4 regions of the Aeromonas sp. FDAARGOS 1416 genome follow, and region 1 is predicted to be linked to each of the others. Evidence: riboswitches for the same ligand, from Rfam matches in the RefSeq annotation. Region 1 holds a riboswitch; each other region holds the start of a gene.
The links. A riboswitch is a leader RNA that binds a small molecule or an ion and turns the genes downstream of it on or off. The one in region 1 is predicted to bind cyclic di-GMP.
Positions count from the first base shown of each region.

Region 2: another riboswitch for cyclic di-GMP. It lies ahead of gbpA (N-acetylglucosamine-binding protein GbpA); the one in region 1 lies ahead of I6L46_RS17195 (immunoglobulin-like domain-containing protein).
Region 3: another riboswitch for cyclic di-GMP. It lies ahead of I6L46_RS12145 (glycosyl hydrolase family 18 protein); the one in region 1 lies ahead of I6L46_RS17195 (immunoglobulin-like domain-containing protein).
Region 4: another riboswitch for cyclic di-GMP. It lies ahead of I6L46_RS12195 (glycosyl hydrolase family 18 protein); the one in region 1 lies ahead of I6L46_RS17195 (immunoglobulin-like domain-containing protein).

Region 1 covers NZ_CP077301.1:3,784,381-3,786,580, reverse strand. The annotation lists gene prlC (oligopeptidase A) at 1-321, opposite strand, end outside; cyclic di-GMP riboswitch class I at 759-844, shown strand; gene I6L46_RS17195 (immunoglobulin-like domain-containing protein) at 895-2,200, shown strand, end outside.
Region 2 covers NZ_CP077301.1:4,282,793-4,284,992, forward strand. The annotation lists gene gbpA (N-acetylglucosamine-binding protein GbpA) at 1-1,050, opposite strand, end outside; cyclic di-GMP riboswitch class I at 1,116-1,201, opposite strand; gene I6L46_RS19545 (methyl-accepting chemotaxis protein) at 1,467-2,200, opposite strand, start outside.
Region 3 covers NZ_CP077301.1:2,723,311-2,725,510, reverse strand. The annotation lists gene I6L46_RS12150 (ExeM/NucH family extracellular endonuclease) at 1-644, opposite strand, end outside; cyclic di-GMP riboswitch class I at 938-1,020, shown strand; gene I6L46_RS12145 (glycosyl hydrolase family 18 protein) at 1,170-2,200, shown strand, end outside.
Region 4 covers NZ_CP077301.1:2,736,642-2,738,841, forward strand. The annotation lists gene I6L46_RS12195 (glycosyl hydrolase family 18 protein) at 1-913, opposite strand, end outside; cyclic di-GMP riboswitch class I at 1,013-1,100, opposite strand; gene I6L46_RS12200 (glycosyl hydrolase family 18 protein) at 1,719-2,200, opposite strand, start outside.

The sequences.
Region 1 (2,200 bases):
ATAGAGCCCTTCATGCTGACCGACATAGGTCTGGAATTCGGAGAGCAGCGGCAGGCAGGCATCATGGGCCTCGCGCAGCGCTTCGCTGTTGAGTACGGAGTTGAGGTGGCTGACCGGTGACCAGATCCGTGACAGACGGTCATTTACCTCTTCCAGCGGGGCAATCAGGCTATCCCAGGTATGGGGATCACGCTGGGCCAGCACATCGCTGATCTTCTGCTTGCAGTCAGCAATCGCCTGAATCACGGCAGGTTGAACCTGCTCCGGCTTGATCTGGCTGAAAGGGGGCAGCGAATCCATTGTCAGCAAAGGGTTATTCATCCCGGTTACCTCTTGTTTGGTCTTGAACAGACCGCTTTAGCAGCTCTGTATGGCTTTCTAACATGTGGCCAAGCCACGCAATAATCAAGCGGGAATCCGCCGCAACCCTGTACTTTTCCTACCATTGCGACCCGGATCTCTGCCGTTGCTGCAGTTTTGCCATCAACAGCCAGTAACAAGATGAATATGTGGGCCTTTTTTGGCTCTTATCGCTACTTTCAAGGGGCAAAAAGCCGCCATTTACCGGCGCCACAGCTGCCAGCCAAGTACCGTCATGCTCAATCATTGAAACGGACAAAATGTGGCAACTGTAACAAATTATCAATATTTTTCAGTTAATTAGAATCAAAACCAACTATTGATTAATTTATTTTCAAGCATCTATCATAGGCAACCTGCCATGCAGGTCACTTGATTCTCTGTGCTGCACAGAAATCGGGTGAAAAAGGCAAAGTGACCCGAAAGGGCGCGACGCAAAGCCACCGGTCTAAGGGAAAACACCTATGACAGCGGGGCTGCCCCCGAGGACGTCCGGTCACAACCGACGCCCCATTTGCACCGTACGGAGAGACGATGAACAAACTCAAATTATCCCTGCTTGGCTGCCTGCTCGGCATGGGCGCCCCCATGGCATATGCCACCAGTGCCGGTCAGGCGATGGTCAACCCCCAGTCCGGCGTAGTGGTCGGCTATTGGCACAACTGGTGTGACGGCTCGGGCTACAAGGGCGGTATCGCCCCCTGCGTCAAGCTCGATCAGGTCAACCCGCAATACAACGTGGTCGATGTCTCCTTCATGAAGGTGTATGGCAGCGATCCCATCCCCACCTTCAAGCTCGACCCGGCCATCGGCATGAGCGAAAGCCAGTTTATCGAGCAGATCGCAGAGCTGAACCGTCAGGGCCGTGCCGTGCTGCTGGCGCTGGGCGGTGCCGATGCACACATCGAGCTGCGCAAAGGTCAGGAGCAGGCCTTTGCCGACGAGATCATCCGTCTGGTGGAGACCTATGGCTTCGACGGGCTGGATATCGACCTGGAACAGGCCGCCATCACCGCCGCCGACAACCAGACCGTGATCCCGGCGGCCCTGCGTCTGGTCAAGGATCACTACCGCTCCCAGGGGAAAAACTTCCTAATCACCATGGCGCCGGAGTTCCCCTATCTGACCCAGACTGGCGCCTACATCCCCTATATCCGCAATCTGGAAGGCTACTACGACTGGATCAACCCCCAGTTCTACAACCAGGGTGGTGACGGTATCTACATCGATGGCATCGGCTGGATTGCCCAGAACAACGATGCCCTGAAAGAAGAGTTCATCTACTACATGGCGGATTCGCTGAGCAACGGAACCCGCGGCTTCTACAAGATCCCCCATGACAAGCTGGTGTTTGGCATTCCGACCAACATCGACGCCGCCGCCACCGGCTATGTGCAGGATCCGCAGAAGCTCTACAACGCCTTCAACCGCCTGAAGAGCGAGGGGCAACCGCTGCGCGGCGTGATGACCTGGTCCATCAACTGGGACATGGGCCGCAACGCCGCCGGTCAGTCCTACAACGAATCCTTCATCAAGAGCTACGGCCCCTTCATCCACGATCAGGAGATCACGCCCCCGGTCGACAACGGCAAGCCGGTGTTCAGCGGCCTGAGCGATACCCGCATCAAGCAGGGTACCGCCTTTGATCCGCTGGCCGGTGTCAGCGCCAACGACAAGGAAGATGGCGACCTGACTGGCCAAATCCAGGTGGAAGGCTCGGTAGACAGCCAGCGCATCGGCCTCTACCCCCTCACCTACAAGGTGAGCGATCGCGACAACAACGTCACCGAGCAGGTACGTACCATCGAGGTCTACAGCATGAAGCCGGTGTTCAGCGGTG
Region 2 (2,200 bases), 500 kb from region 1:
GCCGCCGTGGTCATAGAGGGTGTTGGATACGGTCAGATCGCCCTGTGCGGTGACGGTGAAATCGAGGGTTGCCTTGCCGTTGTCCAGCACATAGTCGCTGGCCAGACCGCTGACGCTGATACTGTCCACCACCGGCGGTTGCTGCTGTTGCAGGTCAATCTCGACCCGCTTCAGTTTGCTGTCTCGATGCAGATAGACGGGGTTCATACCGTAGACCGGATTGAACTGGCCATCGGCTCCTTGCTGACCGGCGCGGATCAGGCTCTGCTCGGCGTTGATCTTGCTGGCGAGGGCATGGGCCCAGTTGTTCTTCTGGCCCTGTTCGGCAGTGGTGATGGTCAGCACGGTTTGCAGATCGGGGCGCTCGCCGTTGGCATCGAATACCCGGGTCATCGCCTTGTCGCCTGCCGCGAGGTCGATGGAGGGGTAGATGGTGCCGGACTGGCTCCACTCCAGCGGCGGCTGACTACCATCTTTGAACTTGGCATCGATGATGTTGTAGAAGCTGTTGCTGGTGTCGCCCACTTCCCACACGCCGAGGATCAACTGATAACCGGTGCGCTCCGGCAGGATGCAGTTGTGGGTTACCTGCTTGGGCGGCTGCACCATGTTGCCGTCGATGACGCAGAAGGGGGTCAGGTCGAACGAGGCGCGGGTGAGCGGCTGGTTGGGGTTCCAGTTCTGCTTGGTGAGGTAGTAGCGCCAGTTGCGGGTGACGTGGTTTGCGGTGAAGGTCCAGCTGATGGCGAAGGGGCCGGGCTGTACTTCACGTTTGGTCCAGCGGTCGCTGGTCTGGATGTTCAGCTCGCTCCAGCGCGGGCTGCCCGCCGAGGCGATTTGACCATCCTGCGGGCCGCTCTGCGGGAAGCCGGAAGGGCCCTCCACGCTCTGGGGTTCCCACTGCACGCCGCCACACTGGCTGTTGCCGCCGGTTTTGCACAGATAGTTGCGGCTCTCTGGCTGGCTGATGTAGCCATGAGCCAGGGCGCTGCCGCTGGCCAGCAGAGCCAGCACCGCTGCGATGTGATTGAGTTGGATTTTTGCTGCCATACATTCCTCTGTTCGACAGATGTGGGCAGTCAGTTGGCCTGGGGATTCCCCGATACACACTTGCGTGTAGCAACCCCGCTATCCTGGACAAAACGTCTGTAGACCGGAGGCTTTGCGTCCCGACCTTTCGGTCAGTTTGCCAAATGACTAGATGATTAGTGATGGGCCAAATGTTCGGCCATCACCATTGTGCACTGCATTGATTAATTATTTGAAGTTAAATGTTTAAATGCACCATTCAATGGCGCGAAAATCATTCTAACTGGCTGTTTTTAAATTGTTCTCTTATCTGTGAATGGCACCGATCAACGTTGAATATGCCGATAAGATGCATGTTGATTGCGTGTTGCTGACGTAAAAAAAACCTGCCAGCTTGGCTGGCAGGTTGGGTGACAAGGCGACACGGATTGACGCCATCAATGACGGGCGCGCTGCTCTCCGGAGGGGGGAGATACGGGAGCCATCATTGGCGCTGCAGCTGACTCCTTGCCCAGTTTGAACACCGCAAGTCGCTCATCCAGACTGCGGGAGAGACCGGCCAGCAACTCGCTCTCCTGCGCCAGTTGCGAGGCGGACTGGGACATCTCCAGCGCCGAGTCGTTGATGCCGCTGACGTTGCGGTTCATATCCTCGGCCACCATGCTCTGCTGCTCGGCGGCTGTAGCGATCTGGGTTGCCATGTCGCTCACATGCTGGATGTGGTTGACGATCAGGGTGAGATCCTGCCCCGCCTGCTGGGACTGGTTGACGCTGCTCTCTGCCAGTTTGCGGCTGGTATCCATAGCATTGGCTGCACTGACGGCCCGTTGCTGCAGCTGGGCAATGGTGCTCTGGATCTCTTCGGTGGATTGGCGAGTGCGGCTGGCCAGCTGGCGCACCTCGTCGGCCACCACGGCAAAGCCACGGCCCTGCTCACCGGCACGGGCTGCCTCGATGGCGGCGTTGAGGGCCAGCAGGTTGGTCTGCTCCGAAATGGCGCTGATGACAGCGGTCACTTCGCTGATCTGCATCACCCCCTCCTTGAGCTGGTTGACCTGTTGGGTGGCCTGCTCCACCTCGGTGGCCAGCGCCTTGATACCATGTACGCTGGCATGAACGTCACGGTTGCCGAGCCCGGCTTCTCCGGTCGCTTCCTGGGTATCCCGCGCGG
Region 3 (2,200 bases), 1.1 Mb from region 1:
TGGGCCAACTCTACGTTGTTGCGATAGACCTTGTAGTCGAAGCCGTAGTTGCGGGTCAGGTGCAGGTCACTGCTGCTGTCGAGACGTACCCGCATCCCTTCGTGGCGATTGAGTGCCTGCGCCAGCGTCTCCCCTTCATTGACCTGCAGTACGCTGGTCGGCACATTCAGCCCTTGTGCGGTGACTTGCAGGCGGGCTTTGCTGGATTCGAAGGTGGGCTTGAGCTGGGTGCCGCCGTAGTACTCCTCGACCTTGGCTTCGAGGCAGAGTTCAGCCCCCGGTTTGATGTCTTTATATTTGGTCGCGAAGTCTTTGTCGTTCAGATATACAAAGATGCCATCAGAGGTGGCCGGATTGCCATCTCCCACCGGGTCAGTCAGATAGAAACCCTTGGTCAGGCTTTGGCCCAGCGTCGTCACGATACCGCGAACGTTGAAGGTGCCCGTGCTGATTTTACCGGTCACATTGCCGTTCTTGTCGGTCACGGTCTGGGTGGCCAGCGCGCTGGCGGAGCCTGTGCCCTGAATGGTCGGGATGGGAGTGAGTTGAGCCGGATCGGACGGGCAGACAAATGCCGCATGGGCGCCTGAGGATGCAAGTGCCAGCCCCACGGCCAGCGACAGCAGGGTACGAGTACCTTTCATAGGTGTTCCTTTTTTATTTTTGCCAGTGATTCCATAGCCTTGGCTCGTTGACCAAGGGCGCGCATTGTCACATTTCTGGCATGTCATACCAGTGAGCCAACGCACATTAAATGAATCTGGGAAGGTGCGGGAAAGCGTTTTTATGATCCCAGTAACGATATGATTTTTTTGATAATTCAATCAACTTTAACTCTGTGATCATGACGCTTTCGTGGCAGGGGATAATTCTCTTTGAGAATAAAGATTGAGGGGATCTTGTCGCCTTCCTATACTGGGTTCGTTCCTCACGGAACCCAGGTAAAGGGCAAACCGGCAGTGATGCCGGGGCGCAATGCTTCCGGTCTCGATCGTGGATCCAGATAGCGGGGTTTCCCTGGGTGAGGGGTGGTTTTTGTGGCAGGTCCATTGCCAGTTGTCTGCGCCCATCATGCAGGTTGCGATTGTTCTTTGCCTTGGTGACCAATGCCAAGACAAAACAAGGAAGATAACAATATGCAACAGCTCTTCAGACCCAGCAGGCTTGCCATGCTGGTCGCCCTTGCGGCTGCGCCCGCCTGGGCTCAGGCCGCTTATCCCGCCTATAAATCCGGTACTGCCTACAAGGCTGGCGATATCGTCAGCAACGTCGGTACCCTCTATGAATGCAAAGAATTTCCCTATTCAGGCTGGTGCGGGGCATCCCCCTATCACTATGAGCCGGGGGTAGGTGTAGTCTGGGCCGATGCCTGGAAGCCCTATGGTGGCGAGGTGCCCCCTCCTGCGCTCGGTGTGGCAGTCAGCTCACCGGCTGCTGGTGCCAGTTTTAATGAAGGAGCCAGCGTGGCGCTGGCAGTGGCCCTGAGTGGCCCAGTGACAGCCTTGGCCCGGGTGGAATATCTTGTCGACGGCACGCTGGTCGCCATGGCGAGCGCCTCGCCCTGGAGTGCCAGTTGGAGCGCCGCCGGAGTGGGGGCCCATACCCTCAAGGCTCGCGCGCTGGATAAAGATAGCAAGGTGCTGAGCGAGGCGGATTCGAGCTTCAACGTCGCCGCCGTGGTCGCGTCAGAGGCGCCCAAGGTGAGCATTAGCAGCCCGGGCAGCGGCGCCAAGGTGACCCTGGGTCGCAGCGTGGCGGTGAGTGGCAACGTCACAGATGCCAACAACGATGTGGCCAAAGTCGAGCTCTATGTCGATGGCAAGAAGATTGGTGAAGACACTACTGCCCCCTGGCAGGTGAACTGGACGCCGGATGTCAAAGGCAGTGCCGCCCTCAAGCTGGTGGCCACTGACAAGAGCAATCTGAGCGGCGAGTCGGCGGCAGTGACCGTCAATGTCGAGGAGGCCGCGCTGCCGCCCACCGGTGGCAACCTCTCTTGTGACATTCGCCAGATCTATCGTCCGGATGGTTACGAGTGCATGGGGGATGACCATGCTCGCCGGGTCATCGGCTACTTCACCTCCTGGCGCACTGGCAAGAACGGCCTGCCCGCCTATCTGGTGAGCGATATTCCATGGAACAAGATCACCCATATCAACTATGCCTTCGCGGCGGTGGATGAGCAGAGCCACACCATCAA
Region 4 (2,200 bases), 1.0 Mb from region 1:
TCCAGGTCTGCAGGAACTCTTTGACCGAGGCGACGAACACGTCACGCTTGGCCTTGTCATGCATGAAGAAGAAGGGGTCGGAGAGGGTCCAGCCACCGACGGAGGGGAGGATCTTCAGGTCCGGATAGGCCTGTTTGAGGGCCATCAGATTACCGAAGTTGCCCTTGTAGGGCTCATCCCAGGCGACCAGTGACCCCTGCCCTTTTTGCAGCGCGGCCCAGGGATCGTGAATGGCGACCTGGAAATCCTTGCGCCCGGAGCAGGCACGTTGCAACGCCTGGAAGCTGCCAGAAATCTCTTTGAGGCTGTCGTTGAGGCCATCACCGCCACAGATCGGGGTGAAGCCATAGAGGATATGGGTCAGGTTCTGGGCTGGCAGCTTGTCCACGGTGAAGTTGCGATCATAGACCCCCCACTCCACATAGTAGGTGCCGACCACCTTGCCGGACTTGTTGACATAGGGTTTGTTATTCTCCTGAAGGGCAGGCTTGAGCGGTGCAAGGTGGCTGCCGTCGGTATCGGCGACCACGATCTCCTTGGCATCAGACAGGGTACAGCCATCGCCGTTGCACAGCGCGACCTGCATCTGATAGCGCCCCCCCTTGTGCACCTTGAAGGTGGCGGTACCCGCGGCGGAAGAGGGACCGGACCAGACTTCCTTGCCATCCAGCAGCACCTTGGCACTCTGGCCAATATCGCCGTTCCAGAGATTCCAGGTGACGGTCACATCGGCGCCATCCTTCACCTTGACCAGCTCGTTATAAGCGGTCGCGGACTGGTTGACTTCGACGATGGCAAACTTGGTGGGGCCCCAACCGATGGCGGGTTTGCCGGGAGCTGCCGCATAAGCGGCGGAGGAGGCGAGCAGGGTGCCGACCATCATGGCCAGCAGTGCAGGTTTTGGACTTAGCATATTGCTTTCCTTTTCGTTATGGGAAAAACGAAAGGGCAACGCAACACGACAGGTGACACAAAAACGGCCACCCCTTGGCAAGGGCAGCCTGCATTCTACTGTGGTGGCCCCGCTATCCTAGGTCGCCTTGACCCTTAGACCGGAAGCTTTGCGTCCCGACTTTTCAATCGGTTTGCCCTTGTCACAACATTATTTCTGGCGATAAATAATCGCCGATTGACTGTAGGGTAATTCTGATAAGTAAGCAAATCGGACCATTGCCAGCCCACCAGTTACCAACCCCGACAATTACCCACTTTCAAGAAATTAATGTTTAAAAAACAGCCGGATATGCAGACCTAATCTCATCACCTCCAACCAGATACCTCACACCATTTTTTTGATCCGCATCACACAAAATTGAGAAAAATCAATGAGTAAGAACAATATGCGACAAAAGACCCATCTGTATCGCAACTAATGAATTTATAATCGCCGCTTTGCATGGCCAGCAGGTGTCTTCATGCCCAGCGAATTGCCCTCACGCACCCGGTTATCCAGATACGACAAATTTGTTCGTTTGACGATTTATGCCTTGCCACTGGCCGGGATGATCTGGCTTATCAACAGCCTCAATGGCTGGCAAAGGGCAGCGTGCGGCACAGATGCCAGCTATCGGGGAGAGCATTAATCACTAGGCAAGAGTGAGCACTTTGCAGGGACACGAGAGAAGCTGGGGGAAACCGGTTGGCAGAACCGCCAGAATGTGGAGATGCGGGGAGAAAAAAACGGGGCATGACTGGCATGCCCCGCCACCATTCAATGCTTATTTACAGCTGACGGCTCCCACATCCTGCCAGACGTCGTGTTTGCCGGGCTCATTGCCCTTGGTCCAGTACTGCGCCTTCCACTGACGGCCGTTATGGGTGGTGAGCTCGCCACCGTTGTAGGCCACATTGGCATCCCAACCCAGTTGCACCTTGCTCACCAGCAACCACTGATCCGCAGTGCGGCTCGGCTCGTTGCCCTGGGTCCAGTACTTGGCCTGCCACACCAGCTGGTTGTGGCTCACCTTGTCGCCGCTGTTATAGGTGCTGGCCGCTTTCCAGACTGGCCAGTTGGCCGCATCCGGATCGGTCGCCGTGCAACCACCGCCGCTGCTGGCCGGTTTGACCGTCAGACGGGTTGCCGCACTGGCATCCAGCCCGCCGTCGGAGACAGTGACGCTCAGGTCATAGCCGGTGTCGCTGGTGACGCTCGGGCCGGTGACCACCAGAGTGGCGCTGTTCTGACCCGTTGCGGTGATGC